DNA from 2 places in the Afipia sp. GW823-FHT06G09 genome. Region 1 is predicted to be linked to the other one. Evidence: predicted binding sites of a transcription regulator. Region 1 holds the regulator's gene; the other holds the start of a gene.
The links. Region 1 encodes PhoB, which activates phosphate uptake and scavenging genes when phosphate is short. Its sites were predicted from a motif close to TGTCATNNANCTGTCAT; they were not measured.
Positions count from the first base shown of each region.

Region 2: a site for PhoB is predicted at 12,220-12,236, ahead of AC1Q67_RS18660 (esterase-like activity of phytase family protein). Genes of this name have one in related genera too.

Region 1 covers NZ_JBXAHF010000005.1:329,045-344,818, forward strand. The annotation lists gene AC1Q67_RS22455 (carbohydrate ABC transporter permease) at 1-843, opposite strand, end outside; gene AC1Q67_RS22460 (ABC transporter substrate-binding protein) at 908-2,230, opposite strand; gene AC1Q67_RS22465 (ABC transporter ATP-binding protein) at 2,290-3,342, opposite strand; gene xylB (xylulokinase) at 3,346-4,872, opposite strand; gene AC1Q67_RS22475 (FAD-binding oxidoreductase) at 4,911-6,392, opposite strand; gene AC1Q67_RS22480 (LacI family DNA-binding transcriptional regulator) at 6,540-7,715, opposite strand; gene arsC (arsenate reductase (glutaredoxin)) at 7,695-8,099, shown strand; gene phoB (phosphate regulon transcriptional regulator PhoB) at 8,163-8,873, opposite strand; gene phoU (phosphate signaling complex protein PhoU) at 8,901-9,617, opposite strand; gene pstB (phosphate ABC transporter ATP-binding protein PstB) at 9,643-10,470, opposite strand; gene pstA (phosphate ABC transporter permease PstA) at 10,467-11,312, opposite strand; gene pstC (phosphate ABC transporter permease subunit PstC) at 11,316-12,314, opposite strand; gene pstS (phosphate ABC transporter substrate-binding protein PstS) at 12,425-13,438, opposite strand; gene AC1Q67_RS22520 (c-type cytochrome) at 13,852-14,274, opposite strand; gene AC1Q67_RS22525 (GYD domain-containing protein) at 14,351-14,644, opposite strand; gene AC1Q67_RS22530 (cytochrome C oxidase subunit IV family protein) at 14,680-15,060, opposite strand; gene AC1Q67_RS22535 (heme-copper oxidase subunit III family protein) at 15,069-15,774, opposite strand, start outside.
Region 2 covers NZ_JBXAHF010000004.1:382,444-398,217, reverse strand. The annotation lists gene AC1Q67_RS18710 (transglutaminase family protein) at 1-2,536, opposite strand, end outside; gene AC1Q67_RS18705 (sigma-54 interaction domain-containing protein) at 2,619-4,547, opposite strand; gene AC1Q67_RS18700 (CmpA/NrtA family ABC transporter substrate-binding protein) at 4,713-6,095, shown strand; gene ntrB (nitrate ABC transporter permease) at 6,098-6,937, shown strand; gene AC1Q67_RS18690 (ABC transporter ATP-binding protein) at 6,942-7,856, shown strand; gene cynS (cyanase) at 7,883-8,371, shown strand; gene otnK (3-oxo-tetronate kinase) at 8,373-9,647, opposite strand; gene otnI (2-oxo-tetronate isomerase) at 9,644-10,438, opposite strand; gene ltnD (L-threonate dehydrogenase) at 10,474-11,436, opposite strand; gene otnC (3-oxo-tetronate 4-phosphate decarboxylase) at 11,512-12,183, shown strand; gene AC1Q67_RS18660 (esterase-like activity of phytase family protein) at 12,301-13,653, shown strand; gene AC1Q67_RS18655 (PQQ-dependent sugar dehydrogenase) at 13,900-15,177, shown strand; gene AC1Q67_RS18650 (c-type cytochrome) at 15,251-15,604, shown strand; gene pip (prolyl aminopeptidase) at 15,657-15,774, opposite strand, start outside.

The DNA.
Region 1 (15,774 bases):
GAAAATACGAAAATAGAAGAACACAGCTACTGACAGGATCGCGAACGAGATCGTGGCAATCGCTGCGCCTCCACCGATGTCGAACAGACTGAAGGCGTGACGATACGAGAGAATGGCAAGATTTTCCGTCGAACCGACGGGACCGCCTTTTGTGAGCAGCCAGATCACATCGAACTTGTTGAACATCCAGATCGCACGCAGCAGCACAACAACCGTCAGGATCGGCTTCAACATCGGAAGCGTGATGTGAAAAAAGCGCTGAACAGCCGTCGTCCCGTCGACCTTGGCGGCCTCGTAAAGAGATACCGGAATGGTTTGAAGCGCCGCGAGGAAGCACGTCGTGACAAACGGCGTCCACATCCAGACGCTAACCAGGATGGTTGAACTCATCGCCGCGCCGGAACTCTCGAACCAGTTCACCGGTGGCAATCCGATCGCCGCAATGGCCTTGGTGATAATGCCAATGCTGCCATCGACCATCCACTTGAATGTCAGGATGACAACGACCGTTGGCAACAGGTACGGAAGAATGGAGAGGCCGCGCACAAAGTTTCGGCCCGGGAAAACCTCGTTCAGGATCAGTGCAAAGCCTATTCCGAGGATCACCTGAAGGACGATCGATCCCAGGGAGTATACGATGCCGTTCCAGAGCGCCCGCCAGAACTCTGGCAATTGCAGGATCGTAACGTAGTTGTCGAAACCGACCCACTTGGCCGCACCGACAAACGAGTCGAGCTTGTAGAAGCTCAGGCTGATGGCATACGCCACCGGCGCGACGATCAAAACGAGCGTCACGAGAAGTCCGATCACCAGGAAGGTGTATATCGTCGCCTTCGAACTCAAATTCGTCTTTCCGTGGAAAAACCCGGCCGGGAGCATCCGGCCGGGCAGTTGGCACACGCGTTTCTTATGCCGTGAGCTTGCGCATCTTGTCGCCTGCCGCCTTCACGCAATCGGCTGCGGGCATATTTTTCAGGATGCGGTTTTGCAACATCTCGGGAATCACGAAGCCCTCAAATACCTTGCCGGGACGCAGATCCGGCACGGGGCCTTCAGTATCCACGGACGTCAGGATCATCGACTTGTCGACGATGAAGTTCTTCATCGTTTCAACAGCGTCCTTGTGCTTCTCGATCAGCGGATGAGCTCGCCAGCGAGCGTCCTCATAGACATCGAGACGAGGCGGCTGGAAGTGCAGCGGCGCCGTATGCAGGAAGTTGATATACTGGTTCTCTGTGAACCATTTCATGAACTTCATGGACTCGCTGGAATTCGGTGTCTTCAGCACAACCCAGCCGTCATAACCGTGGTTAACTGCCTTCGCTTTTCCGGCGCTGTCCATGTACGGCATGATGCCATACTTGGTCGCGAGAGCCGGCGACGTGCGCTCGAGGGCCTCAATGATGCGGCCCGCATAAGCTGTGTGCCCCACCTTGTCCGAGGAGAAATTCGACAGAACTTCACCGAAGCTCGCCTGGCTGGTGCCTGACGGCATGGTCTTGTAAAGGTCAGCGAAGAAGTCGAGATAGGCTGCAACTTTCGGAGCGTTGGCGGCATTGTCGATAGCGACATTCCATTTGTCGTCGAACAGCTTGACGCCCTCAGCCCACATGAATCCCGGCGAGAGCCAGTTGGTCGCGCCGTTGCTGCCGATCGGAAACAGCGAGCCCGAGCGGCCGTCTTCATTGAGCGCCTGCGAATTCTTGAGCATGTCGGCCCAGGTCTTGGGAATGCTCAGGCCCTTCTTCTCGTAAAGGTCCTTGCGATAATAGACCCAGGCCAGATTGTAATCGTAGGGATACCAGTAGGTCTCCCCCTTGATGGGGAAGAGAATCTTCGGTCCCCACTTGTGCTTGCTGGTCAGTTCGGTCAACGGCATCAGATGACCTTCTGCCTGCAGCAGCAGAACGTGACCAACGAATGCGAAAGTCGCAATGTCGTAAGGCTGGCCGCCGCGCAGAGAGGTCGTCACCTTGGTGAAGGCATCATCAAGCGGCACCGAGTCGACGATGACTTGCGTACCCGTCATCCGCTCGTATTCGGCACAAGCAACCTTCAGCGCACGAATGCTGTCAATCGACGTTTCGGTGTTGAGGAAACGCAAGGTCTTCTTGCCCTGTCCCCAAACCGCCGGCGCGCCGAGGGTGCCGACAGCAAGACCTGCGCCAACGGCACCCGCACCCTTGATGAGCGTCCGACGATCGATATTCGATATCTTGTCCTTAGCCATTTCCCTTGTCTCCCCTAGAAGTTTCACTGTTGTGAATGCTTGTTCTGGTTCTTGGTCGTCTAAAGTCGCTGTCCCGTTGCCTTCGAGAACAGGTGGAGCCGCCCGGCTTGCAGCCGTACGGGAATTCGCTGTCCGAATTTCCAGTTATCAACACGATCGGTGAGAATACGCAGGCGAGCGCCGCTCACCTCGCCGATGCTGAGGGTCTGCGCCCCGAGCTGCTCGATGACGCCGACCTCAAATCCGAGCGTATCGGCTCCTTCGCCTAGCGCGATATGTTCCGGGCGAATGCCAAGCACGGCATCTTCGTTGATTGCCTGGTATTGCTCAGGAAGCCTGATCCGAAGTTGGCCACTTTCGAACACGCCGCTTGTAGCCCGTCCTTCGATCAAGTTCATTTCCGGCGAGCCAATGAAGCCCGCTACGAACAGATTTACAGGGCGATCGTAAACTTCGAGCGGAGCCCCAACCTGCTGCACGTGACCGTCGCGCATGATCACGATGCGATTAGCAAGTGTCATCGCCTCAACTTGATCGTGGGTCACATACACCATGCTGGTGCCGACTTCCTGGTGCAGGCGGGCAATTTCCTCTCGCATCCGGACGCGCAGTTTGGCGTCCAGATTCGACAGCGGCTCGTCCAGCAGAAACACTTCTGGCTCACGCACGAGCGCGCGGCCAAGTGCAACGCGCTGCATCTGGCCACCCGAAAGCTGCTTCGGCTTGCGCTTCAAAAATTCATCAAGGCCCAGCATCTTTGCCGCGCGCTGAACACGCATGTCGATCTGCGCGGGCTCCATCTTCCGCATCCGGAGGCCGAAGGCGAGGTTCTCGTAGATCGTCTTGTGCGGATACAGCGCGTAGTTCTGGAACACCATCGCGATGTTGCGATCCTTTGGCTCCAGCGCAGTGACATCGCGGTCGCCAATGAAGAGCCTGCCTGAGGTAATTTCCTCAAGGCCGGCCATCATGCGAAGCGTCGTCGACTTTCCGCAGCCTGACGGCCCCAGAAAAACAACGAATTCACCATCGCGAATCGTCAAGTCGACGCCGTGAACGGCAACAACCGGACCATAAGCCTTGCGAACTTTCTCGAGCCTAATCTCTGACATGCATCACTTGCTCTGACCGGCCACGAAACCGTGGATGCGATGGTTGATCGGCGCGAGCGCCTTCTGGATATCGCGGTAAATCGGAAAACCCTGATCGTAGACAGCCGCTCGAGCTGGGTCCGGCATCGCCTGGGACACGATTTGGACGACACCGGCGGCCGCGTGCTCGTCCTCGAACACACCAATGCCGACGCCTGCCAGCAATGCGGCTCCATATGAAGCGTCGGCAACGGCAGGAAGCTCAACTGTGATGTTCAGGACATCCGCTACGATCTGCCGCCACAACGCGCTGCGCGCGCCGCCGCCCGTCAAGCGCGTCGCCGAGAACCCAAGCCCCTTGGATTTCAGGACCTCGAGGCAATCCCGCAACGAATACGCGACGCCTTCATAAAGCGCACGGACGAAGTGACCGCCGCCATGATTGAAGCCCGCACCGACGAAGTCCGCGCGCAACAGCGGATCCCAGTACGGACTGCGTTCGCCATTAAGATAAGGATGAAAGAACAGCCCTTCTGAACCCGGGCGCACCACAGCAGCACGCGCGTCCATGGCGTCGAATATGGCGCTGCCATCCTCGCCTTCACGGCGGAAGAATGTATCACGCAGCCATTTGTGCGCGGACGCGCAGGAATTGGTGGCGGCGATAACATACCAGTGATCCGGTACGACGTGGTAATAGTTGATCAATGAGAAGTCCGGCCGCGCCTTCGGTGACAGGACATTCACGGTGGCAGCCGTTGCAAGTTTCACAACGCCCATGCCCTCACGGACCATACCGGCGCCGAAGGTTTCCGCAGCGGTATCTGACGTACCGCAAACCACCGGCGTGCCTTCTGCAAGACCCGTCGCCTGCGCTGCTTTCGCCGTCACCCTGCCGACAATGGCGCTCGGCTTGACGATCGGCGGCAACGTCGCCATCGGCCAGCCGATCATGTCGCACAGCTCTTTGGACCACTCGCCTGTCTGCGCATCCAGCATCAGGGTGCCAAGCGCATCGATGGTGTCGGTTTCCCACGTTCCCGTGAACTGCGCGCGAAGCCAGTCCTTGGCAAGGTAAAGCCGTCTGACACGTGCAAACGCTTCCGGCTCGTGTGTACGCAACCACAGCATCTGCGGTAGCGTCCAGGTTGGATTGGCGCGGTTGGCCCCGATTTCCAGAATACGCGCGTCAGCCCTGTCGCGGAGTTGCTGCGTCTCCTCGCGGCTGCGCTGGTCGTTCCACAAGATCGCGGGACGGATCACTTGGCCGTCAGCATCCTCAAGCACCTGCGTATGGGCGCCCGCGGAGAACGAAATCGCGGCGATATCGGACGCAGGACGCCGCGACGCCTTCAAACCACGGAGCAGTGCGTCACATGCCGCCAGCCACCAGTCATCGGGGTTCTGCTCGCTCCAGCCCGGGTGCGGCGACGATGTCGCGACCGGTGCGGACGCCTCACTCACCAGCGAACCATCCCCCTTGATGATGCTGATCTTGAGCGAACCCGCACCGAGATCGATGCCGACGAGGAGGGGATCAGACACAGCCATGCGCCCGCTCCCCGAATGCCGCGCAGCTGGGCATCATCTCAATCAAGGTGAATGTCTTTCGCGTTCGGACTGGCACGCAAGCCAAGCTTGCCCGGATTCAGAAGATTGCCCGGATCGAGCGCATCCTTGATTTTCTGGAGTACTCCAAGGCCCGCGCCGAGTTCGCGCTGCATCCATGGGTTTCTGAAGAGGCCCACGCCGTGATGGTGCGCGATCGAGCCGCCATGCTCCAACGTCAGTTTCTGCACAGCATCCCAAAGCTTGGCATGAATCGGCAACGCCACCTCATCCGCCATCGGCGGCAGACGGATCGTCATATATTGACAAGCGCCTTCCGGATAGACGTGGGACCAGTGCGCGCCAAAATGGATGCCCGGATGAATCTTCCGCACGGCATTGCCGATGGATTCATACATCGCAGGAATCGCTGACCAGTTGCCGGTCACCTCGATGGTGTCGTTGAAATAGCCTGCATCGTGCCATTTCTGCGAATAGGCAACGTAGCGGTTTTCCTTCCAATGATGGAAAGGAGCATCAGGCCCGATTTCGCCGCCAAGTTTCTTGGCGATGCCCAGCGCCATATCCTGCTCGACCGAAACCAGCGGCTCACTGCCACTGAACATCATCATCGCCAGGTAGGGCTTGGTCTTGAACAAGGCGATGTCCTTGGTGCGCTCATCGCTCTCGACCCGATCGTAGAGCCGCACGATAGCCGGGCGCAGCTCTGCCTGCATGATGAGGCGCGCGCAGTCCAGGGCCGCTTGCTGCGTCGGGAACGCCAGCACGACGCCGCGCTCGATCTCAGGCTTTTTCCAGATTCGCAGCGTAGCTTCAGTGATAACACCGAAAGCGCCCTCACCGCCGATCATCAGATCGCGGATCGACGGTCCGACCGAGCGCCGCGCGACAGGACGCACTTCTAACGGCGTACCATCCGGCAGCACCGCCTTCAGGCCGACAACAATGTCTTCGATCTTTCCATAACGGCTGCTGGCCTGCCCGCCGCCACGGCATGCCAGCCATCCGCCGACAGTCGAAATCTCAATCGACTGCGGCAGGTGGCCGCATGTATATCCCGCTTCATTCAGCTGGCGCTCGAACTCCGCGCCGTTCATGCCCGCCTGCACGGTCACGATAGCGTCGGTCGGATTAATCGAGACAATCTTGTCGAGGCGGCGCGTGTCCAGCATGATTTCGCCGCCGAGCGGAATAGCACCACCCAGCACACCCGAGCCATTGCCATAGGGAATGATCGGAATGTTGCGCGCCTTCGCAAGCTGAACGATCCGAATGATCTCATCCTCGTTCGCTGGACGCACAACCAGGCGCGGCACCGCTCCGGCGAGCGTGCCTGCGCGTTCGCGGAAAACCGCGAACGGAAGACGGTCGCGTGCATAGCCGAGACGCTGATCGAACGATGCCAAAACGTTGGCGTTGCCAACAATTGCGCCGAAAGCTGAGACAAGGCTTTCATCAACGCGATCCGTTTCGCGCACTGCGGCGATGGTGGTAGCAGTCATGACAGCCCCTTTTCAGAGGCCAAATTCGCCACGCTCACTCGGCGCACTCCCCTGATCGCATTATGTTTTCTGGCGATTGAACAAGTAGCTTGAGCAATCGTTTGTTCAAAAAGTCGTATAAACTACGCCAGTGGTCAAGCTAAAATTTCAGCGTGGAGCTGGACCTGTGGAAGCGCGGATGACCAGACCGTCTGGCGCTAATGGCGCGACGGGTTGCGGTGTACCGCCATTCAAAAGGTCGATCAGAAGATCGGACGCAATTTCGCCCATCACTTCCGTAGGCATTTTCACCGACGTCAGTTGCGGATAGAGCATCGTCGCCACCGGTGCGTCGTGCAGGCCCACCACCGATATGTCGCGCGGGATTTGGAGACCGGCTTCATGCAACACCGCCATCGCACCAGCTGCGGTGACCAGCGTCGCACCAAGAACAGCCGTGGGCTTTAGCGCAAGAAGGCTGCGCATCGCATCCGCTCCACCCTCCGCAGTATACCCAGCGACGGCGACGAGTTTCGGATCGAACGGAATACCGTGCCGCTTCAATCCGTCGCGATAGCCGGCCAATCGTTCGCCAGCATTGAATCCGCCGGGACGGCCCGCAAGATGCGCAATCCGCCTGTGCCCCATCTGCGCCAGATGATCGACGGCAATCGCTGCAGCGGCGCGGCTGTCCAGCACGACGCAATAAGGACTCCCCGACAATTGCCGGTTCAGCAGGACGAAAGGCGTGTGAGTGGATTCAAGCTCTTCGCGCAACAAACTGTCGTCGTCGAGACTCGCGACGAGCAGCCCATCAGCACGATTGCCGTGCGACAGGCGATGATACACAGCGTCGGTCGCACCTGACTCCCTATGAGCGATCAGCAATGAATAGCCATGCCGTGCTGAAGATTTTTCGGCACCGCGAATAGCCGACGCAAACACCGGATTGTCGAGCTGGGGAACGATAAGACCGAGTGTTCGACTGCGCGAGGTCCGCAAACTCTGCGCGAGCGTATTCGGCGAATAATCCAGGCTACGAGCGCTTTCAAGAATCCGTTGGCGCGTCTCCGGGCGAATGCGCTGGCTTTCCTCGCCGCGCAACACGCGTGAAGCGGTGGATACGTCCACTCCCGCCATACGCGCAACATCGGCTAATCTCGGCCTCATCGATTTCAATATCCCAAGCAATGCCCAGCGCAACGAGCGTAGACTTGGAGGCTTGATAAAACAAGCAACCGTCAACCAATAGGCTCGACGCCATCCGGCCATCCACGTACAAAGCCTGTCGAAGAGCCCAGATAAGCGAGCCGGGATACATCCATGAGCGTTACCATCTATCACAATCCGGATTGCGGAACGTCACGCAACACGCTTGCAATGATCCGGCAAAGCGGAGCCGAGCCGGAGATTATCGAGTATCTGAAGCACCCGCCCACCCGCGCGAGGTTGCTCGAGCTTACTGCGGCGATGAGAATTTCGGTGCGCGCGCTGCTGCGCGAGAAGGGCACGCCCTATGCCGAACTTGGGCTCGGCGATCCAAAGTGGGCAGATGACGAACTTCTCGATCTGATGGTCGCACATCCCATCCTGATCAATAGGCCGATTGTCGTGACGCCCAAAAGCACCAAACTATGCCGGCCATCGGAGGCGGTGCTCGATATTCTGCCCAATCCCCACATCGGCAGATTCGTCAAGGAGGACGGAGAAGTCATCAACGCGATCTGACCGCCCGCAGGCGGCTGAACCGACACCTCACGTATGCGAGATGAAGGTCAGCTAGCCCGCGGCTCAGTTCTGTGAATCAGCCTTGGCGAAACGATCGTCGAGCGCATAACCCGCGCCACGAACTGTGCGGATCGGATCCGACTCACGCCCAAGATTCAGCAGTTTCCTGAGGCGGCCGATATGCACGTCCACCGTACGCTCGTCGATATAGATGTCACGGCCCCACACGCCGTCAAGCAACTGCTCACGGCTGAAGACGCGCCCTGGATGCTCCAGGAAGAACTCCAGAAGCCGATATTCGGTCGGACCAAGATCGATCGGACGGCCGGAACGGGCAACACGCCGGCGGTCCCGGTCAAGTTCGATATCGCCGAAGGCTAGAACCGTCGCGAGGCGCTCGGGACTCGCGCGCCGCAACAATCCTTTCACGCGCGCAAGCAGCTCCGGCACCGAGAACGGCTTGACGATATAGTCGTCTGCTCCGGTAGCGAGCCCCCTCACCCTTTCGCTTTCCTCGCCGCGCGCAGTCAGCATGATGATCGGGATCTGCTTGGTCTCCGGCCTTGCGCGGAGCCGACGGCAAAGTTCGATCCCCGAGAGACCCGGAAGCATCCAGTCGAGCACGATAAGATCCGGAACATGCTCCTTGAGCCGGGTATCCGCATCATCGCCGCGCGCGACTGTTTCGACGTCGTAGCCCTCGGCATCCAGGTTGTAGCGAAGCAGCGTGGTCAACGCTTCTTCGTCTTCGACCACAAGAATTCGGGCGCTCATTTCCAGTCCTTTAGTTCGTCGTACAAATTAACTGCCTGACGCGGCCGTTGCAAAGTTCGTCATGTCGCCCTTAGGACGTTGATCGAGCATTTGCTGGCCTTCGATCATGTAGAAAACCGTCTCGGCGATATTGGTTGCGTGATCGCCGATACGCTCAATATTCTTGGCGCAGAACATCAGGTGAATACAGAAACCGATATTACGCGGATCTTCCATCATATAGGTCAGAAGTTCGCGGAACAGAGAAGTGCAGATTGCATCGACCTCTTCGTCGCCCTTCCAGACGGTCATCGCGGCAGGCAGATCGTGCGCCGCATAGGCATCGAGCACCGACTTGACCTGTGACTGAACCAGGTCGGTCATGTGCTCCAGCCCACGGATCAGCTTCAGCGGATGGAAGTCGCTATCGAGCGCTGCGACGCGCTTGCCTATGTTCTTTGACAGATCCCCGATCCGTTCAAGATCGGTCGCAACACGCATCGAACTGACGATTTCGCGCAAGTCGACAGCCATCGGCTGACGGCGAGCGATGGTCAGCACGGCACGCTCTTCGATCAGATGCTGCAACTTGTCGATCTCGAGATCGGCGGCGACAACACGCTTGCCCAGCGCGACATCGCGCCGGATCAACGCGTCTACGGAATCGACGATCTGCCGTTCAGCCAGGCCGCCCATCTCGGCAACAAGCCGGTTGAGCTCCTGAAGATCGTCGTCGAACGCTTTGGCGGTATGATCTGAACCCATGGTATGTCTCTCCCGCGAATGCGCGTCAGCCGAAGCGGCCGGTGATGTAGTCTTGTGTTCGCCGATCGGTCGGCGAAGTGAATATCTTGTTGGTGTCGTCGAACTCGACCAGCTCACCAAGATACATGAACGCTGTCTTGTCAGACACACGCGCCGCCTGCTGCATATTATGCGTCACGATGGCGATCGTGTAGTCCTCCTTGAGTTCCTGGATCAGTTCTTCGACCTTGGCGGTCGAGATCGGATCGAGCGCCGAGCAAGGTTCGTCGAACAGGATGACCTCAGGACGGACGGCGACAGTGCGTGCGATGCACAGGCGCTGCTGCTGGCCGCCGGACAGGCTGAGCCCACTGGCGTTCAGCTTGTCCTTGACCTCATTCCAGAGCGCGCCGCCCTTCAGCGCGGCCTCGACGCGGCCGTCCATTTCGGACTTCGAAATCTTTTCATAGAGCCTGATGCCGAACGCGATGTTCTCATAAATCGTCATCGGGAACGGCGTCGGCTTCTGAAACACCATACCGATCCGGGCGCGCAGCAGGTTCAGATCGAGCTTCGGATCGAGAATGTTGGTCGAATCCAGCATCAACTGACCGACAGCACGCTGACCGGGATAGAGGTCGTACATGCGATTGAAGATGCGCAGCAACGTCGACTTGCCGCAGCCCGACGGACCGATAAACGCCGTGACGCGATTTTCGCCGAGAGCAAGGTTGATGTTCTTCAGTGCGTGGTGTTCGCCATAGTAGAAATTGAGATCGCGTGCAGTCACCTTGGGCCGCGCATCCAGCCGGCCGGCAACACCCGGCACGGGCCCGCGAGGAATATCTACGCTAACAGAAAGCTGCTCGTTCATTTCGATGTCCTCTCGGCGCCAAGAATGCGCGCGCCAATGTTAAGGGCAAGTACGGTCAAGGTGATAAGCAAAGCCCCGGTCCATGCGAGCTGTTTCCAGTAATCGTAGGGGCTTTGGACGAAGTTGTTGATGGTGACCGGCAGGTTCGCCATCGTTTTGGTCAGGTCGAGACTGAAGAACTGATTGCTCAGGGCTGTGAACAGCAACGGCGCAGTTTCACCGGCGACACGCGCGGTCGCCAGCAGAACGCCGGTGATGAGACCAGAACGTGCAGCACGATATGCGATGCGTTTGATGACAAGCGACCGCGGAAGACCGAGCGCGGACGCCGCTTCACGCAGCGGATTAGGCACCAGGCCGAGCATGTCTTCGGTGGTCCGAACGACGACCGGGATCACGATCACGGCGAGCGCCAGCGTACCCGCCAGCGCCGAGAAGCCGCCCATCGGGACAACAATCGCACCATACACGAACAAACCGATGATGATCGACGGAGCGCTCAACAAGATGTCGTTGATGAAACGAATCACCGAGGTCAGACGATCGTGCTTGCCGTACTCAGCGAGATAGGTACCTGCGAACAATCCGATCGGCGCGCCGATGCCAACGCCGAGCACTGTCATGATGATCGAGCCGACGATTGCGTTCAGCAATCCACCCTCGGTGGATCCGGGCGGCGGCGTGTTCTCGGTGAAGACACCGAGATGCAGGCCGGCGAAGCCGTTGTAGAACAGCGTGAACAGGATCAGCGCGAGCCAGGTGACTCCGAAAACAGCGGCGCCAAGGCACAGGAAGCGGACGACGATGTCCCAGCGGCGGCGTGAGGCATAAATCGCGTTCATGGCTCAGTTCCCCGCCTTCTTTTCAAGACGCATCAGCATCAGCCGCGCAGCAGCCAGCACGAAGAACGTCAGCACGAACAACAACAGGCCGAGCAGAATGAGGCCCGACTGGTGCAGACCGTCGCTTTCGGCAAACTCGCTGGCGATGGCCGCTGAAATTGTCGTTCCCGGGGCGAAGACCGATGAGGATATCCGGAACGAGTTTCCGATAATGAAGGTCACTGCCATCGTCTCGCCGAGCGCGCGGCCGAGCGCGAGCATGATGCCGCCGATCACGCCCACCTTGGTGTAAGGAATAACGACGTTGCGGACGACTTCCCATGTGGTGCAACCAACACCGTAGGCTGCTTCTTTCAGAACCGGCGGCACCGTCTTGAACACGTCGACGGAAATCGCGGTGATGAACGGCAGCACCATGATCGCCAAAATCAGCGCCGCATTGAAAAGGCTGAGATAGGACGGCGGCCCCGCGAAAATCGTGCCGAGAATCGGTACACCGTCAAACAGCCGGATCATGAAAGGCTGAAATGAGTTTGCCAGGAATGGGCCAAGTACGAAGAAGCCCCACATGCCGTAGATGATCGACGGAATGCCTGCGAGCAGTTCGATGGCGATGCCGATCGGACGGCGCAGCCACTGCGGGCAGAGCTCGGTCAGGAAGATCGCGATGCCAATACCAACCGGGATGGCGATAATCATCGCGATCACCGAGGTTATCAGTGTGCCGTAGATTGGGCCAAGCGCGCCCAGAACCGGAGGATCAGCGGACGGCGCCCAGCGCTGCGTCCAGAGGAATGCAAACCCGTATTCCTTCATCGCGGGCCACGCGCCAGCGATCAGAGAGAGAATGATGCCGCCGAGAATAAGCAAGACGGCGATCGCGCACGCCCTGGTGGTCCAGTAGAATGCCTTGTCGCCGAACTTGAATGCGCTCAGAGCTTTTGCGCGATCGTAAGGTCCGGCTGCTTCCATTGAGGTGCTCTGAACCGCCATCTCTGCCACGCTAGTCCCCTGTCCCATTCACTTTGCATAGTTGCCGGCTGCACACGCGTTGCGCCAGCGGTCGTCCAAGAAAACGGAGGAGAGGTTACCCTCTCCTCCGGAACGTTTGCTTAGCTCTTGATGTCAGCCGACCAGGTCTTTTCGATCAGCTTGACCACCGGCTCAGGCATCGGAATGTAGTCGAGCTCTTCAGCCATCTTGGCGCCCTTCTCGAACGACCACTTGAAGAACTTGATCGCTTCCGCGGAGGCGGCCTTGTCGACCGGCGTCTTGTGCATGAGGATGAAGGTTGCGGCGGTGATCGGCCACGAAGCTTCGCCCGGCTGGTCGGTCAGGATCACATAGTAACCTGGAGCCTTGGCCCAATCAGCATTGGAAGCCGCCGCCTGGAACGCAGCAACGGTCGGCTGAACGGTCTTGCCGGCCTTGTTGATCATCGCAGCGTAGGTCAGCTTGTTCTGCTTGGCATAGGCATACTCGACATAGCCGATCGAGTTCTTGGTCTGGCCAACGTTGCCGGCCACGCCTTCGTTGCCCTTGGCGCCGACGCCGGTGGGCCATTCAACAGCGGTCCCCTGACCAACCTTGGCCTTCCACTCAGGGCTGGCCTTCGACAGATAGTCGGTGAAGTTGAAGGTCGTTCCCGAACCGTCCGAACGGCGCACCACGGTGATGGCATCGGTCGGCAGCGTCAGCTTCGGGTTCAGCTTGGCGATTGCGGGGTCGTTCCACTTGGTGACCTTGCCGAGATAGATGTCGCCCAGCAGTTCTCCGGAGAGCACCAGTTCGCCCGGCTTGATGCCTTCGAGGTTCACGACAGGCACGATCGCGCCCATCACCATCGGCCACTGAATGAGGCCATCCTTCTCGAGCTGTTCAGCCTTGAGAGGCGCGTCGGTCGCGCCGAAGGTCACGGTCTTGGCCTGAATCTGCTTGATGCCGGCGCCGGAACCGATCGACTGGTAGTTCAGACCGTTGCCGGTCTCTTTCTTGTAAGCGTCAGCCCACTTCGAGTAGACGGGGAACGGGAACGTCGCACCCGCGCCGGTGATGTCGGCAGCAAAGGCCGAGGTCGATGCGGCAACAAGGCCGGCAGCGACGATCGTTTTTGTAATGAAATTCACTGGGTCTCTCCATCGTGTGAGCGAAGCGCCTGACCGTTCGAGATCGTTATCGCGCTTCGAGGCCGCCTTCTTAGAAGGCCGAGCCTGCACTTTTTATGAAATCCACATGACAGCGGTGTGACACCGTTTACCGCTGGGTAACACATGTGTAAGATATTGATGCAGCTAAATAATTATCAAAATCCCGGCGCGGGATGACATGCCGCACCAGCAATATCTGCGCGGCCGCGCTGGAAGGCCGCCGAGTGTGACAGCGCCAGCCCGTGGCTGGCAGCTTGGTAACCGCACTACGGTGAAGAGTGACGCCCTGCGTTCGAGCTGGCGTTGACGGACAGCCCGCCTGGAACCTCCCGCGCTCCGCAGTTGCCCCGCCACCGCCGACGCCTCGCGAGCCTCCTAGACCCTATTGGACCCTATTGTACACTTACCTGCCTGATGGCGGGCGGAACTGCCTCTGCTTTCTTCCCCTTGGAATCGAACTGCTTGAGGTAGGCGACGACATCGTCAATCTGCTTTGGATCTTTCAGGCCCGGGAAAATCATCTTGGTGCCCGGGATCTTGGCCTTTGGATCCTTGATGTATTCCCGGAAGGTCGCTTCATCCCAGGTGAGGCCGGAGTTCTTGTTCGCCGCCGAGTAGTTGAAGCCTTCAATACTCCCGGCTTTGCGCCCGAACAGTCCGTTGAGCACGGGCCCGACGGCGTTCTTCGCGCTTTCGCCGATCTGGTGGCACGCCCGGCATTGAGCAAAAACCTTCTCCCCCGCGGCGACATCCTGGGCGATGGCGGGAACAACCGAGAGAAGCCCTGCTCCTACGACGAGAACGAAAACGCGCATGCGACCACTCCATGTCTGAAAAACAGAACGGCTGAGAAAACCAAATCTGAAACGAGCGCGCTGTTGGCTGGGCGGGTTAGCCCAGCGAATTGATGATTTCCCGGTAAGCTGCTTCGGGGAACGCCTTCAACGTGCGCGTCCTGATATTTCCCATTATTCCAAGTTGCAGGTTGAAACGCGCGGCGACCGCGTCGTCTGGGGCTTCGTAAACCGCGACGATGTCATATTGTCCCATGGTCAGGAAAAATGATTTGAACTCGCCGTCCATATCCTTGAGCGCCTTCTTCGCCGCATCCAAGCGGCGCGGCGAATCCTTCACGGCCTGCACGCCTTTGTCGGTCCAGTTCGCCAGCATGATATATGTCGTCATGGCAGTCCTCCGTACGTACGAGGCCCCCACCAGTCTCAAGCTCCTGACTTGAAGAACACGATCCGGGTCAACAACGTGTAGTCCGACTCCAGAACCATGATGGCCACGAACACCAGCAACACCAGCGGCGGCAGCAGGATGGCATAACTCAACGCGAGCCGCTCCCAGGCCATATGCATGAAAACGGCAACGATCAAACCTGCCTTCAGAATCATGAACAGCAGGATCAGCGACCAGCGCAGATATCCGTGAAAACCGAAATAATCGACGAGATACGAACAGGCGCTCAGGACAAACAGCCATGCCCAGACCACGAGATACAGCTTGATCGGGTGCTGTTGTCCTTCCGCATGCGTCGCAGCGGGCGCAGCGGCAGGTGCCGCATGAGAAACTCCGTTCATCGTGACTTCAGCCATCTGTCACCTCACCACAAATAGAAAAATGCGAAGATGAAGACCCACACCAAATCCACGAAATGCCAATAGAGTCCGGTGATTTCGACGATCTCGTAGTGTCCCTTCCGGCTCGTGAAAAAGCCGCGCCGCTCGGTGTCGAAATCCCCGCGCCAGACCTTTCGCGCGATGATGATGAGGAAGATCACGCCGATGGTGACGTGGGTTCCATGGAAGCCCGTAATCATGAAGAAGCATGAGCCGAACTGCGCCGCCCCCCACGGATTCTCCCATGGCCGGACACCCTCCATGATCAACTTTGTCCACTCAAAGGCCTGCATGCCAACGAATGTCGCGCCGAATGCAGCCGTCACCAGCATCAGGATCGCAGTCTTGCGGCGGTCGCGGCGATAGCCGCAGTTGACGGCCATCGCCATGGTTCCGCTGCTGCTGATGAGCACGAAGGTCATGATGGCGATCAGGATCAGCGGCATGTGATGTCCAGCGATCTCGAGCGCGAACACTTCACTGGGGTTCGGCCACGGCACCGTCGTCGACATGCGCGCCGTCATGTACGACAGCAGGAAGCAGCCAAAAATGAAGGTGTCGCTGAGGAGGAAGATCCACATCATGGCCTTCCCCCAAGAGACATTCTTGAAGGCCCGCTGATCTGACGACCAGTCGGCCGCAAAACCTCGCCAGCCCTTGGCCCGTGCGTGGGATTGTCCGGTGTTTGTC
Region 2 (15,774 bases), on a different contig from region 1:
GGAATTCAACAAGACCTAGGCGGCCCGTGGGGCTGTCGGGTGAGTAAAGTTTGTCGATGCAGATTTCGGCACGATGGGTGTTGCCGGTAATGTCCACCAGCAAATGCCGGAACGTGCGATCCACCAGCCACAACGGCACCTTCTCGCCTTTCGGCGGAATCTTCGAGATCGCAATCTCCAACTCATAGAGCGCGTCATGCCGGGCTTCATCGATGCGCGGAGCCTGACTGGTCGGGCCGATGAACATGCCGGAGAACAAATACGATAGCGACGGATGGCGTTGCCAGTATAGCACCACGCTCTTGAGCAGATCGGGGCGCCGCAGAAATGGCGAGTCCGCGGGCGTGCCGCCGCCCACAACGACATGATTGCCGCCGCCAGTGCCAGTGTGACGGCCATCGATCAGGAAACGGTTCGCACCAAGGCGAACATGCGCGGCCTCCTGATAGAGACTGATGGTCGTATCGACGATTTCGCGCCAGTTCTTCGCCGGATGAATGTTGATCTCGATCACGCCTGGGTCGGGAGTGACCTTAATGACCTCGACACGCGGATCGTAAGGCGGCGCATAGCCCTCGACATGAACCTGAAGCTTCATGTCTTCTGCGGTTGCCTCCACCACCGCGATCAGTTCGAGATAGTCCTCGAGCTTCTCCACCGGCGGCATGAACGCGCAGAGAATGCCGTCGCGAATCTCGATCGACAGCGCCGTGCGGACACCGCCCTTTCCGCCAGCCTGCTGCTCCTGAATGAACTGGCGCGGCCCGCCATCTGCCAATGCTCCACCATCGAATACGGGCGGCTGAGCGACCGGCTCGGATGAAGCAGCCGTAGCATCGAACACCGGCAGCGCTTCGCGTTCTTCCGTCGGATCCTGTTCGACGATATAGGGATAGTCCTCCGGCGGAATCCATTGTAGCGAATTCATCGGCAATCGCAGACCCAGCGGTGAATCGCCCGGCATCAGGAACAGGTTTCCCCGCCGGAGATTCCATTTCTCGCTCCGCCAGCGGCTGGCGACCTTCGCATTCCAGCGCTGTACCGGCAGCACGAAGCCACGCGGCACGTTCAGCCCCTGCTGAAACACCTGCGCCATGCGCGAGCGTTCTTCCGGATCGGCCAGCTTCGAATCGCTCGGATCGACATTGCCCGGAAGGCTGTTCTCCTTCAAAAGCCAGTGCGCCTGATCCTCATAGGCCGGCAGCACATTGCCTGCATCGATGCCGAGTTTTTCTGCAATGCCCGCCGCGAATTTTTCCGCCTGCTCGATCTTCGCGGAGCGCGGCCCTTCCATCGGCGCGATCAGGTCAGGATTGCGCCAAATCGGCACGCCGTCCTTGCGCCAGTAGAGCCCGAAAGCCCAGCGCGGCAGGCTTTCACCGGGATACCACTTGCCCTGTCCGTAGTGCAGAAGGCCACCCGGAGCGAAGCGGGTGCGCAAACGGCGGATGAGATCATCGGCAATGCCACGTTTGGTCGGGCCGACTGCGGCTGTATTCCACTCGGCGGACTCCAGATCGTCCATGGAAACGAATGTCGGCTCGCCGCCCATGGTCAGCCGCACATCGTCGGCTGCGAGGTCGGCATCAACCTTCTCGCCCAACACGTCGAGACGCCGCCATGACTCATCAGAGAATGGTTTGGTGATACGCGGCGCTTCGTTGACGCGCGTCACCTTCATCTCGAAACCAAAATCGACATTGGCCGCGCTGACATTGCCGCTGATCGGCGCAGCAGTCCGGTAGTGCGGTGACGCTGCGACCGGGATATGCCCCTCTCCCGTCAGCATGCCCGACGTCACATCGAAGCCGATCCATCCGGCGCCGGGCAGATAAACCTCCGCCCAGGCATGAAGATCGGTGAAATCAGCCTCGACTTCTCGGGGCCCCTGCAACGGGTCGATGTCAGGACGCAACTGAATGAGATAGCCGGAGACGAAGCGCGCCGCCAATCCAAGATTGCGCAGCGCCTGGATCAGGAGCCAGGCGGAGTCGCGGCACGAGCCCGCGCCGCTCCGCAGCGTCTCCTCTGGCGTCTGAATCCCCGGCTCCAGACGGATGACGTAGTTGATCCTGTCGCGCAGCTTCGCGTTGAGCTCAACAAGGAAGTTTACGGTGTTGGTCGGTCCGCGCGGAATGCTCGCAAGATATTCCGCGAGCAACGGGGTGACCGGCTCGGTCTTCAGATACGGCGTAAGCTCGTCGGCAAGGTCAGCCGGATATTGAAATGGAAACGTTTCCGCGTACGGCTCGACAAAAAAATCGAACGGATTGACCACCGCCATATCGGCGATGAAGTCCACCTCGATCTTGAATTCCAACGTCGGCTCGGGAAACACGAAGCGCGCGAGCCAGTTCCCCTGCGGGTCCTGCTGCCAGTTGACGAAATGCTTCTCGGGCAAAACCTTCAGCGAATAGCTGGAAACCCGTGTGCGCGAGTGCGGTGCCGGCCGCAGCCGGATGACCTGCGGCCCGAGGCTGACGGGCTGGTCATACCTATAATGTGTGACGTGATGCAGGGCGACGGCGATGGACACTGCGCAACAACCTCAATGGCTTGTTTTTAAGCAGAACACCGGACCAAGCCTCTATCAAGCGCTAACAACGGGCAAGCCCTGCCTAACGCATTGGCGAATCGAGGTTTCGTGCCGAAATGCCGAGCGATTTGATGCGCGATGCCAAGGTGGTCGGCTTGATCGCAAGCAGTTCCGCCGCGCCGTCCTTGCCAAAAACCTTGCCGCCGGATGCCTTCAGCGCGGTCAGGATATTGTTGCGTTCGTGCTCCCGCATCTCATCGTCCGTCATGATAACTTGAGGCGCGCCATTCCTGGGACGCCGTGACGCTACGGGGAGTTCGGTTCCGGTTTGCTGAATGGGCAGATCAATCCGCAGCCGGCCGTTCTGGGCCAAAATGGCGGCGCGTTCGATCACATTCTGTAACTCGCGGACGTTGCCCGGCCAGTCGTACTGCATCAGGCGACGCACATCGCCTTCCGATAATCGAAGGTTGGATTTGAGCGATTTGCTCTCGCTGCTCAGGAAATGCTGCGCGAGTAACGGGATGTCCTCACGACGGTCACGCAGCGGCACGGTTTCAACCGGAAACACGTTGAGCCGGAAATAGAGATCCTCGCGGAATCGCCCCTGCTTCACTTCCTGCTTCAGTTCGCGATTGGTCGCGGCGATAACACGGACGTTTACGGCACGTGTCCGCTCCTCACCGACGCGCTCAAAATGCCCCTCCTGCAACACGCGCAACAGCTTGCCCTGAAGTTCCAGCGGAATTTCGCCGACCTCATCCAGAAACAGTGTCCCGCCATCGGCGAGTTCAAATCGTCCGACACGGTCGCGCAACGCGCCGGTAAACGCTCCGCGCACATGGCCGAAGAATTCGCTCTCGAACAGCTCACGCGGGATTGCCGCACAGTTGACACGGATCAGCGGACGATCGCTGCGCTGGCTCGCCTCGTGGATGGCGCGCGCGATCAACTCCTTGCCAGTGCCGGACTCGCCGGTGATCATCACGGTCGCGTCGGTCGGCGCGACGAGGCTGACCTGCCGCAGCGTCTTCTGCACCGCCGCCGTGCGGCCGATGATGCCGCGGGGATTCGTCTCGGTGCGGATTTCCTCCTGCAAATAGGCGTTTTCCTGCTCGAGACGCTCGCGCAGTTGATCGACCTCGGCGAGCGCCGCGCGAAGCTTTTCATCCGCCTCGCGGCGCTGACTGACATCGCGGAACACAATCACCGCGCCAACCACCACGCCGCGATCGCGGATCGGCGTGGACGTGTATTCGACCCAGACCGGCGTGCCGTCCTTGCGCCAGAACACCTCGTCATCCACCTGATGCACCGCGCCGTCGCGGAACGCGGCATAGATCGGACAGTCCTCGTGCGGATAATGCCTGCCGTCGTGGTGTGTATGATGCACGGTCGCGTGAATATTGGTGCCGACCAGTTCCTCCGCCGACCAGCCGAGAATGCGCTCGGCGACCGGATTGACGAATGTGGTCTTGCCTTCGGCGTTGACCCCATAGATGCCCTCGCCCGCCGCGCGCAGGATCAACTGGTTCTCGCGCTCGATATCACGGAAGACACGCTCCACGCGTTGCCAGGCAGCAATACCGCCGCGCATGTGATCCTCCGCCGTAACGTCGACAAACCGCCGGCGGCGCTGTTCGAGGTCACTCATCGCCAGCAGCACCAGCGGCGTGCCCTCCTGCGGGATGAGCGACCCGGTATATTCCAGCCGCAGCTTGTTACCCGCGGCATGACGCGGTGTCAGCGACGTGGTCCAGAATGAGCCCCTGTCGAACACTGCCTGGGTGAACACAATCAGCGCCGGCACCTGACCGGCATGCAAGGCGCTGATCTTCATCTGCCGGAGCAGTGCACGGTCGTATCCAAGCAAAGCGCACACGGCGGGATTGGCCTCCACGATGCGGTCGCCATGAGGATCCAGCAACATCGTCGGCTCGGCCGAAAAATCGAACGCGGCGCCCCACAGATCGGGGCCCCTCTCCGTTATCGGGGACAAGGAGACGTCCATAAACTCTCACTACGAAATATCGTAATTGATCTACGAATAATCGTGTAACACGAAATTTCGTAACCGGCAATATTACCGCTGCAGCGTAGGCTTATTGATAAATCGCGCGAAACGGGAATGGCACGCAGCTTGCGTAGTGGACTGAAACGCTATGCAGGAGGTTTCATGTCCACCTTCGACAATCCATTCGATCCAAACCGTCGCCTCTCCTCTTTCGGCTGCGCTTGCGGCCAGCACGCGAACGACGCGGAGCACGATGCAGCACTCCAACTCCAGACTGTTGCCTCACAGGGCGACGAGCAGCGCTATGAAGGCGTCGTCGCATCGGCCGTCATGCGCGCGATGTTTCCGCAAGACGTCGCACGCCGCGCGTTCCTGAAATCGGTCGGCGCTGCGACTGCCGTCGCCGCTGTCTCGCAGTTTTTTCCCCTGAAGACCGCCACCGAGGTTTTCGCGCAGGGCGCGCCGCTTGAAAAGAAGGACCTCAAGGTCGGATTCATTCCCATCACATGCGCCACGCCGATCATCATGGCAAAGCCGATGGGCTTCTATGAAAAGCAAGGCCTCAACGTCGAAGTGATCAAGACTGCCGGCTGGGCTGTCATCCGCGACAAGACCATCAACAAGGAATACGACGCGGCGCACATGCTCTCGCCTATGCCCATCGCCATCTCAATGGGCGCCGGCTCCAATCCGATCCCCTACACCATGCCCGCGGTTGAAAACATCAACGGTCAGGCCATCACCCTCGCCATCAAGCACAAGGATAAGCGCAACCCCAAGGACTGGAAGGGCTTCAAGTTCGCGGTGCCGTTCGACTACTCGATGCACAATTACCTGCTGCGCTACTACCTGGCGGAGCACGGCATCGATCCCGATACCGACGTTCAAATCCGCGCGGTGCCGCCGCCGGAAATGGTCGCCAATCTTCGCGCCGACAACATCGATGGCTTCCTCGGTCCAGATCCGATGAACCAGCGCGCTGTGTATGATGGCGTCGGCTTCATCCACATTCTGACGAAGGATATCTGGGAGGGCCATCCCTGCTGCGCGTTTGCGGCGTCCAAGGAATTCGTCACCACGATGCCAAATACCTACGCTGCGCTGCTGAAATCGATCATCGATGCGACGGCGTTCGCGCACAAGGCCGAGAACCGCAAGCAGATTGCCGAGGCTATCTCCCCGGCGAACTACCTCAACCAGCCGCCAATCGTGCTCGAGCAAATTCTCACCGGCACGTTCGCCGATGGACTCGGCAACATCGTGACGCAGCCGAACCGCGTCGATTTCGATCCGTTCCCTTGGCAGTCGTTCGCAGTCTGGATCATGACCCAGATGAAGCGTTGGGGACAGATCAAGGGTGACGTCGACTACGCCGGTGTCGCGAGCCAGGTCTATCTCGCCACCGATACAGCAAAACTCATGAAGGAAGTCGGTCTCATACCTCCCACAACCACCACAAAGTCCTTCAGCGTGATGGGTAAGCCTTTCGATCCGACAAAGCCTGAGGATTACCTCAAGAGCTTCAAGATCAGCAAGGCGAGCTAAGCATGACCTCGTCGCTGAAACTTCGCGCGGCCGTGCTGTCGATTGCGATCTTCCTCGCCTTCATCGGCGCGTGGCATCTTGCCACGCGCGGCAGCGGGTCGGTCGCGACCATGAGCCCGGAATACGCAAAGCTGATGGGTGTGACCGCGACCCAGGGCAAATCGGCAATGCCGGGACCGCTCGATGTCGGCGCTAAGCTCTGGCAGCATATCAAGAGCCCGTTCTACGACAACGGCCCGAATGACAAGGGCCTTGGTATCCAGCTCGGCTATTCGATTGCCCGCGTGTTGCTGGGTTACTTCCTCGCCGTGATTGTGGCGATCCCGCTCGGATTCCTGATCGGCATGTCGCCGCTGATCAGCAAGGCGCTCGATCCTTTCATTCAGGTTCTGAAGCCGATCTCTCCGCTCGCCTGGATGCCGCTGGCGCTCTACACCATCAAGGATTCCAACACCTCCGCGATCTTCGTGATCTTTATCTGCGCGATCTGGCCGATGCTGATCAACACGGCGTTCGGTGTCTCCGCCGTGCGCAAGGAATGGATCAACGTTGCACGAACGCTCGAGGTCGGATCGATGCGCCGCGCCTTCACTGTGATCCTTCCCGCCGCTGCGCCGACCATCCTGACCGGCATGCGCATCTCCATCGGCATTGCCTGGCTCGTCATCGTCGCGGCTGAAATGCTCGTCGGTGGTACAGGCATCGGTTACTTCGTCTGGAACGAGTGGAACAACCTGTCGATCACCAACGTCATCATCGCCATTCTGGTCATCGGTCTGGTCGGAATGATGTTCGACCAGATCCTTGCGCGGTTCACGCGCATGGTCACGTTCCCGGAGTGATGTAATGATCGAGAAATTCATCTCTATCGAAGGCATCGCCAAGCACTATCCGGCACCAGATGGCAGGAAGACGACCATCTTCGAGGACCTCTGGCTGTCGATGCCGCGCGGAGAGTTCGGTTGCGTGATCGGGCATTCCGGTTGCGGCAAGACCACCGTTCTCAACATCCTCGCCGGGCTGGACGAACCCTCCGAAGGCACCGTGATCGTGGACGGTCAGGCTATCGAGGGCACCAGCCTCGATCGAGCCGTGATTTTCCAGAGTCATGCTTTGTTGCCGTGGCGCACGGTGATGGGCAACGTCGCCTACGCGGTTTCATCCAAATGGCGCAAGTGGGACAAGGCGCGCGTTCGTGCCCATGCCCAGAAGTTCATCGACATTGTCGGTCTCACCGGGTCCGAGCACAAAAGGCCCTCAGAGTTGTCCGGCGGCATGAAGCAGCGCGTCGGTATCGCGCGCGCGCTGTCGATCACGCCGAAAATCATGCTGATGGATGAGCCCTTCTCCGCACTCGACGCGCTGACGCGGGGAACGTTGCAGGACGAGGTTCGCCGCATCTGCCTGGAGACCGGCCAGACCGCCTTCATGATCACGCACGACGTGGACGAAGCGATCTATCTCGCCGACAAGATCTTCCTGATGACCAACGGCCCCGGTGCGGTGCTTGCGGAGGTCTTGGAAAATCCGCTGCCGAAGGATCGGGGCCGCATCGATCTCCACCGGCACCCGCAGTATTACGCATTGCGCAATCACATCATCGACTTCCTGGTCACACGCAGCAAGACGTTCGTGGAAACCAACAAGAATCACGACCCGCGCAACGTGCCCGTTGTCCGCCCCGGATTCACGGAGCCAGCAATCGTGACCACGAACGCATCTACCGATAAGCCAGCGGCCGGCCAGATCAGCGCCGCCTGATTAACTTTCAAAACTGGAGAATTGAAATGAAGCGATCCGACCTCACCGAGAAACTGCTCGACATCAAGCGCGAGAACGGCTGGAGCTGGAAACATATCTGCGAACAGATCGGCGGCCACTCCGAAGTGCTGGTGGTTGGCGCCATCCTCGGCCAGATGAAACTGACAAAACCGCAAGCCGAGAATGCCGCCAAACTGTTCGGCCTCTCCAAGGTCGAACAGGCGATGATCAATGAGGTGCCGATGCGCGGCGAAGGAATCCAGATGCCGCCCACCGACCCGCTGATCTACCGGCTTTACGAACTGGTGATGGTAAACGGACCGGCGTGGAAAGCGCTCATCGAGGAAGAATTCGGTGACGGCATCATGTCCGCAATCGATTTCGACATGGACATGGAACGCCTCGCCAATCCAAAGGGAGATCGCGTCAAGATCACCATGTCGGGCAAATTCCTGCCGTACAAGTATTACGGCGCGACCGGCAACCAGCAAGAATACGGTTTCAAGGAAGCGTAAATTACGGCATTAGGCGGATGGCGTCGTTGAAGAAATCCGGGCCACCGAAGTTGCCGGATTTCAGCGCCGTCACCGCCTCGCCCTTGCTCCAGCCTACGCACCGCAGCACCGGTACGCCTGCGGCGATTTCTGGTCCCACCAGAAAACCCGGAATGCCAAGGCGGTCGACCACGGCGCCTGAGGTTTCGCCTCCAGCGATCACGAGGCGCCTGACGCCGGCGGCAACCAGACCTTCACTGATGGCCGCCATCGCCTGCTCGATGGCACGGCCTGCAACATCGCGGCCGTACTTTGCCTGAAGCGCGGAAACTTGATCGGGCGTCGAACTGCTCGCGATCAGAACCGGTCCCTTGCCGAGGTGTTCTCGTGACCAGCCAAGCGCGCGCTGAACCTCGGACGGCCCTGCGACGATCTTTTCAGGATCGAGCCGCAGCACCGGCATGGATTTCTCGGCATAGGCGATCTGCGTCAGCGTCGCCTGCGAACAGCTCCCGGCAAGGCAAGCGACCGGGCCACCGATCGTCTTTTGATCGGCACTCGCCGAGGCTGCCCTCACCCTGCCCGACGCGACAAGACCGCGGGCGAGCCCAAGGCCCATTCCCGACGCACCCACCGACAAACGATGATCCAGCGCAACCTGACCAATGATCTCAAGCTCAGGATCGAACACGGCATCGATGATCGCAGCCCCGACGCCTTGTTTGGCAAAATCGGTCAGCTTTGCGCGGATCGCTTCGGCGCCTTTTGCGACGGTGGCGAGGTCAACCAAACCGACTTTGGATTTACTCTGCCGCGCCAGCACCCGCACAAGATTGGAGTCGTGCATCGGATTGAGCGGATGATCCTTCAGCGGGCTTTCGTTCAACGGCACGCTACCCACGAACAGGTTGCCTTGGTAAACTGTGCGCCCCGTTCCGGGAAACGCGGGCGTCACGAGCACGATGGCATCGCCGGAATCGGTGCGCAGTGCATCCATCACCGGCCCGATGTTGCCGGCATCCGTTGAATCGAATGTCGAGCAGATCTTGAATAGGACATGGGCCGCGCCCCGCGCCCGCAGCCACTTGTCCGCGTCACGGGAGCGCGCAACCGCCTGCGACGCCTCAATGGAGCGGCTCTTCAGCGATACAACAACGGCATCGACATCGGGCAGCGCCAGCGCGTCACTCGGAACGCCGATGGTCTGCACCGTGCGCAGCCCGCAGCGGGTCAACGTGTTAGCGAGATCGGATGCGCCGGTGTAGTCGTCTGCGATACAGCCCAGAGCCAGCGTCACGCGCGCGCTCCAGTCCTGGACTTCGCATAAGGCGCGAACCAGCCGAGCCCCTCGGACGTCTCGCCTTTTGGACGGTATTCGCAGCCGACAAAGCCGCCATACCCCAGCCGGTCGAGTTCCTCGAACAGGAAAGGATAATTCAGTTCCTCGCCTGCCGGTTCGTTACGTGAAGGAACACTTGCGATCTGGATATGTCCTATCATCGGCATCATCTGCCGAAGCGCAACGGTAACATCGCCGTGCACGATCTGCCGATGATAGATATCGAACTGCAATTTCAGATTTGGCATTTTCAAGTCACTGATCACGCTAGCCGCAAAATCAAAATCGTTCAGGAAATACCCCGGAACATCGCGCGGATTGATCGGCTCCAGCATGAGATCGATCTCTTCCTTGGCGAGCGCCTCGGCAGTCCACGCCACCGAGCGGCGGAACGCGTCGACCGCTTTCGGATCGCGGCGGTCGGCAATGCCTGCCATAAGATGCAGTCGTTTAACGCCGGTAGCGGCCGCATAAGGCAACGCCCGCTGGACGCTCGCCTGTACATCCGCGAGGCGGTCTGGCAACGCGGCGAAACCGCGCTCTCCTTTGTTCCAGTCTCCGGGAAACAGATTGAACAGCGCCTGGGTCAGGCCGTTGCGGTGAAGCCGTTCACCAACCTCGTCAGGCGAATGTTCGTATGGGAACAGAAACTCAACCGCCGAAAAGCCCGCTTTTGCCGCCGCGTCGAAGCGATCGAGAAACGGCACTTCGTTGAACATCATGCTGAGATTTGCTGCAAAACGAGGCATTGGATGATTCCGTTTCTTGTTGTTGTGATCGGGCCCTACTCACCCGGCAGCTTCGTGCCTGTGACACGCGCGTACATCCGCGCCACCGACGCATCGTCGTCGCGGCCCATGCCAGCGGCCGATGTCATCAGAAACATCTGTAATGCAGCCGCCGAGACCGGAACCGGAAATTTCGCGGTTCGCGCCATGTCCTGGATGATGCCGAGGTCCTTGACGAAAATATCGACGGCGCTGCGTGGCGTGTAGTCGCCGTCCAGCACGTGAGGCATCCGATTCTCGAACATCCAGGAATTCCCGGCGGATGCTGTGATGACCTCATAAACCTTGGCGATGTCGAGACCCTGCTTTGCCGCAAACGCCATCGCTTCGCTCGCGGCCGCGATGTGCACGCCGGCCAGAAGCTGATTGATCATCTTGAAGGCCGCGCCCTGCCCAGGCTCATCGCCAAGTTCATACAACTTCGCCGACATCGCATCGAGTGCCGCCCTCGCCCTGGCAAACGCAGCCTTGCTGCCGGACGCCAGGATTGTGAGTTCACCCTGCGCGGCGCGCTGCGCACCGCCACTGATCGGCGCATCGAGATAATGCCGTCCGGTGGCTTCGAGCTGTTTTGCCAGGTGCCGCGCGACATCCGGGTCCATCGTCGCGGACGATATAAAAACCGACCCTTTGGGCAAGGTCTCCGCAACACCTTGCGGGCCGAACAGGATCGCCTCGGTCTGCACGGCGTTCACGACCACACTGACGACCGCATCGGCCTCCCGCGCCGCTTCGGCCGGCGACGCCGCGCCGCGGCCCCCCTCAGCAACCAGCCGCGCAACCGCTTCCGCCGCTACGTCGCAGCCCGCAACGTCGAAGCCGGCCCGCTTCAACGACAGCGCCATACCAAGGCCCATCGAACCGAGGCCGACAACTCCAATGCGTCCAGTGGGCATACGATCTCCCGGATTGTCGTGTGCCCGCGCATTTGGTGGCGGGCGTTGACTGCTTGGTAGCACGGCCCACGGCACGTCCAAAATGGCGTTTGAGCCTTTCTGAAAACCGTGAGAAAAGGCATGCGGAAGGGCTACGGAATGACGGAAACACGGCTTCGCGATCAGATTTGCCAGTTCGGCCGCTCGTTGTTCGAGCGCGGCCTGACCCCGGGATCCTCAGGAAACATCAGCGTCCGCCTCGATGACGGCGGCTGGCTGGTGACACCGACCAACGCCTCCCTCGGGTTTCTGGATCCGGCCAGCATCTCGCGATTGAACAGTTCGGGACGTCTGTTGTCGGGTGATGCGCCCACCAAGGAAATCCCGTTGCATGCCGCGCTCTATGAGACGCGACGCAACGCGCGCGCCGTCGTCCATCTGCATTGCGCACACTGCGTTGCCGTGTCCATGCTGCCCGATATCGATCCGCATGCAGCGCTGCCGCCACTGACGCCCTATTACGTGATGCGCTGCGGCACGACCGCGCTGCTGCCCTATTACCGCCCGGGCGACGCGGCGGTCGCCGATGCGATCCGGGGGCTTGCCGGCAAGTACTCGTGCGTGATGCTGTCCAATCATGGACCGGTGGTTGCCGGCGACACGCTAGAAGCCGCCGTGTTTGCCATGGAAGAGCTCGAAGAGACCGCAAAGCTCTATCTGATGCTGCGCGGCATGAATCCCCGTACATTGACGCCCGAGCAGGTCGCTGACCTGGCTTCAGCATTCCCGTCCGCCGCATCGACAGTCGGCGACAAGCAAGTTCCTGGCTGAGCCCCCGCGACAATACGGCACGGAAAAGACGTTTACAGTTATCGAAGTGTCACGCCGATGTAGCGGCACTGACACACAGAACACCGACAAGCAGCGCATGTCTTCAAGGAGGATTACATGCGCATTGCTACATTGTCGTTGCTCGCACTGACCGCTCTGCCCGGTCTCGCGGCGGCTCAAACATCCGGTCAAGCCTTCCCCGCCACCCTTGCCGGCCACGCCGTGATGCCTGCCGAGTCCTTTGTCGAAGCCCCCGCGGATGCCCCCGCGGACCTGAAGGTTTCAGGCAAGTTTACCACCGGCACCCGCGTCGATGCCATCGGCAGCGTCGAGGGTAAATCCTTCGACCGCCCGACTGGCGTCAAGTTGCCGTTCAAGGGCCAGCCCTTGCAGGGCCACTCCGGGATCAAGAAAGCCGCTGATGGCACGTTCTGGGTGATTTCGGACAACGGCTTCGGTAGCAAGGCGAACTCGCCGGACGCCATGCTCTTCCTGAACAACTACCGCATCGACTGGACCAAAGGCGCGGTTGAGCGTGTCTCCACCGTCTTCCTGCGCGATCCCGATAAGAAGGTGCCTTTCCGCATCGCCAACGAAGGCACGGAATCCCGCTACCTGACTGGCTCAGACTTCGATACCGAGAGCTTCCAGCCGATCGGCGACAAGATCTGGATCGGCGACGAATTCGGTCCCTATCTGATCCGTGCCGATCGCACCGGCAAGGTCGAGGCCGTGTTCGAAACCGAAATCGATGGCAAGCCCGCCCGCTCGCCCGACCACTATGCGATCACGTCGCCAGCGACCCCGACCACGCCGGTGGCCTTCAACATCCGCCGCTCGAAGGGCTACGAGGGCATGGCCGCCTCTCCGGACGGCAAGTTCCTTTATCCCCTGCTCGAAGGCCCGGCCTGGGACGCCGAGAAGAAGGACTGGGAAAAAACCGCTGACGGCAAGGAATATCTGCGCATTCTCGAGTTCGATGTCGGCGCGGGCAAGTGGACCGGCCGTCACTGGAAGTATGTGCTCGAGAGCAATGGCCTCGCTATCGGCGATTTCAACATGATCGATGCGACCACTGCGATGATCATCGAGCGCGATAACGGCGAAGGCACTGCCGACAAGGCTTGCGAGGGTCCGAAGAAGCCAGACTGCTTCCACGATCTCGCCAAGTTCAAGCGCGTCTACAAGATCGAAATGACGGACGCCAATGCAAACGGCCCGGTTCGCAAGATCGGCTATATCGACCTGATGAAGATCGCCGATCCTGACAAGAAGGCGCGCAAGCCGCTGAACAATGGCGCCCTTACCTTCCCGTTCTGGACCATCGAGAACGTCGATATCGTCGATCAGACCCACATCATCGTCGGCAACGATAACAATCTGCCATTCTCCACGAGCCGTGAGCCCAACAAGGCTGACGACAACGAGTTCGTGCTGCTGAATGTCGCGGAGTTCCTGAAGGCCCGCTGATTTCAATTTTAACAAACGCAATGAAAGGCCGCCCCGCACCGGGCGGCCTTTTTGCTTCACAACCGGTCATGCCGCGCCAACACCGCAGCTGGGCTGCAATCGCAAATCACAATCACGCGATAGAATTTTCCATGCTGCGTCGCCAGAATGATTTTACGCGCAGGTCGTCTTGCGCCGGCGCAAACCTGCGATAGGCTCTCACCCCGTAAAACGCCAAAAATGACACCCTGCCGGGAGGACAAAATCATGTTTTACGCTTTCAAACATCATGCCCTGAATTCGGTTGCTGCTGCAGCGTTTCTTTGCGCTTTGGCGATTTCGGCGTCAGCTCAATCGCCAAACAACAACCTCGACAAGCTCGGTAATTTTCAGAAAACAGGCGTTACGGAAATTCCGACTGTTCCGCAGACGGGCCGCAAGGTCGACGCGATCAAGGCGAACCTTGCCAAGATCAAACTACCGCCCGGCTTCAAGATCAGCCTGTATGCGCTCGTGCCAGACGCGCGGCATATTGCCGTAGGACCGCAAGGCGTCGTGACGTTCGTCGGGACGCGTAAAAGCAAGGTCTATGCCGTGACGGATCGCGGTAAGGCCGGCTTTGCCGAGGAAGTGAAGGAGTTTGCACCTTCAGTGAACTTCACCATTCCCAACGGTGTCTGCTTTTCCAAGGACGGTTTCCTGTTTGTGGTAGAGCAGAACCGTGTTCTTAATTTTCCGGCCGCCGAGTTTTTCTATGAAAGCCCGGACATCGCCGTCGCTGTGGTCGTTCCACAGGGCGAGTTGATTCCGAAGGAAGACGAAAGCTTCAACCACACAGCGCGCGTTTGCCGCGTCGGGGCCGACAACAAGATTTACATCTCGCTGGGACAGCCTTTCAACGTGCCGGCGAAGAACAAGCTCGATGGCTTCGCGAAGAATGGCATTGGCGGGATCATCAGAATGGATCAGGACGGCAAGAACCGCGAAGTCTATGCCACCGGCATCCGCAACTCGGTCGGCATGGATTTCAATCAAAAGAATAACCAGCTCTGGTTTACGGACAATCAGGTCGACGGAATGGGCGACAACATCCCTCCCGGCGAGTTGAACCGCATCACCCAAGCCGGGCAGAACTTCGGCTTCCCCTATTTCGGCGGCGGCAAGGTTCGCACCGTTGAATACAAGGCCGATACTCCGCCCGCCAATGTGGTCTATCCTGAAGTGGAGATGGACGCCCATGCCGCTGACCTCGGCATGATCTTCTACAACGGCAAATCGTTCCCGGCGAAGTATCGTGGCGGCATCTTCTCCGCCCAGCACGGCTCGTGGAATCGCACGGACCCGATCGGCGCACGCATCATGTTCACGTCGCTCAAACCTGACGGCAGCGCGGACAAGACCGAAGTCTTTGCTTCTGGCTGGTTGACGCCGGATGGCGAATACACCGGTCGTCCGGTAGACGTCGCAACGCTGCGCGACGGCTCACTTCTGGTGTCGGACGATCTCGCCGGCGCGCTGTATCGTATCACCTACGAAGAGAAGTAAGGGACACGTCGCCTGCCGTGAACCAGCCCTCCGGTTCACGGCAGAGCCGATCCAGCAACAAGAAAAGCAGTTCATGCAATCAAAACCGAACAAACACACCGGACCATATCTGGCCGGCCTGCTGGTTCTGCTGACGCTGAACGGGGTGGTCACAGCGCAGGCCGCGGGGGACGCCAAGGCTGGACGAAAGAAGGCGCAAATGTGCGCGGCCTGTCACGGCATCGACGGGGTTTCCAAGATGCCTATGGCCCCCAACATCGCGGGTTCACCTGCAATGTATCTGGAAAAACAACTCAAAGCCTTCCGCTCCGAAGAGCGCAAGGAAGAGAATATGAATGTTGTAGCGAAACCGCTATCGGACGCCGACATCGCAGATCTCGCTGCCTGGTATTCCGGGATAACGGTCGACGTCACGCTGCCAAACTAAGCGTGCGCGACGCGCACCCATCCTGCGTGTGAGCGAGACGAACTGTTATCCGCTAGGCGCGTGACAGCTCTTCGATGGCTGCAACGACGGCATCCCTGACCCCAGGATCGTACAGCGAGTGCCCTGCGGTCTCAACCATTCGTAGCTGGGCATCGGGCCACGCCGCAAGC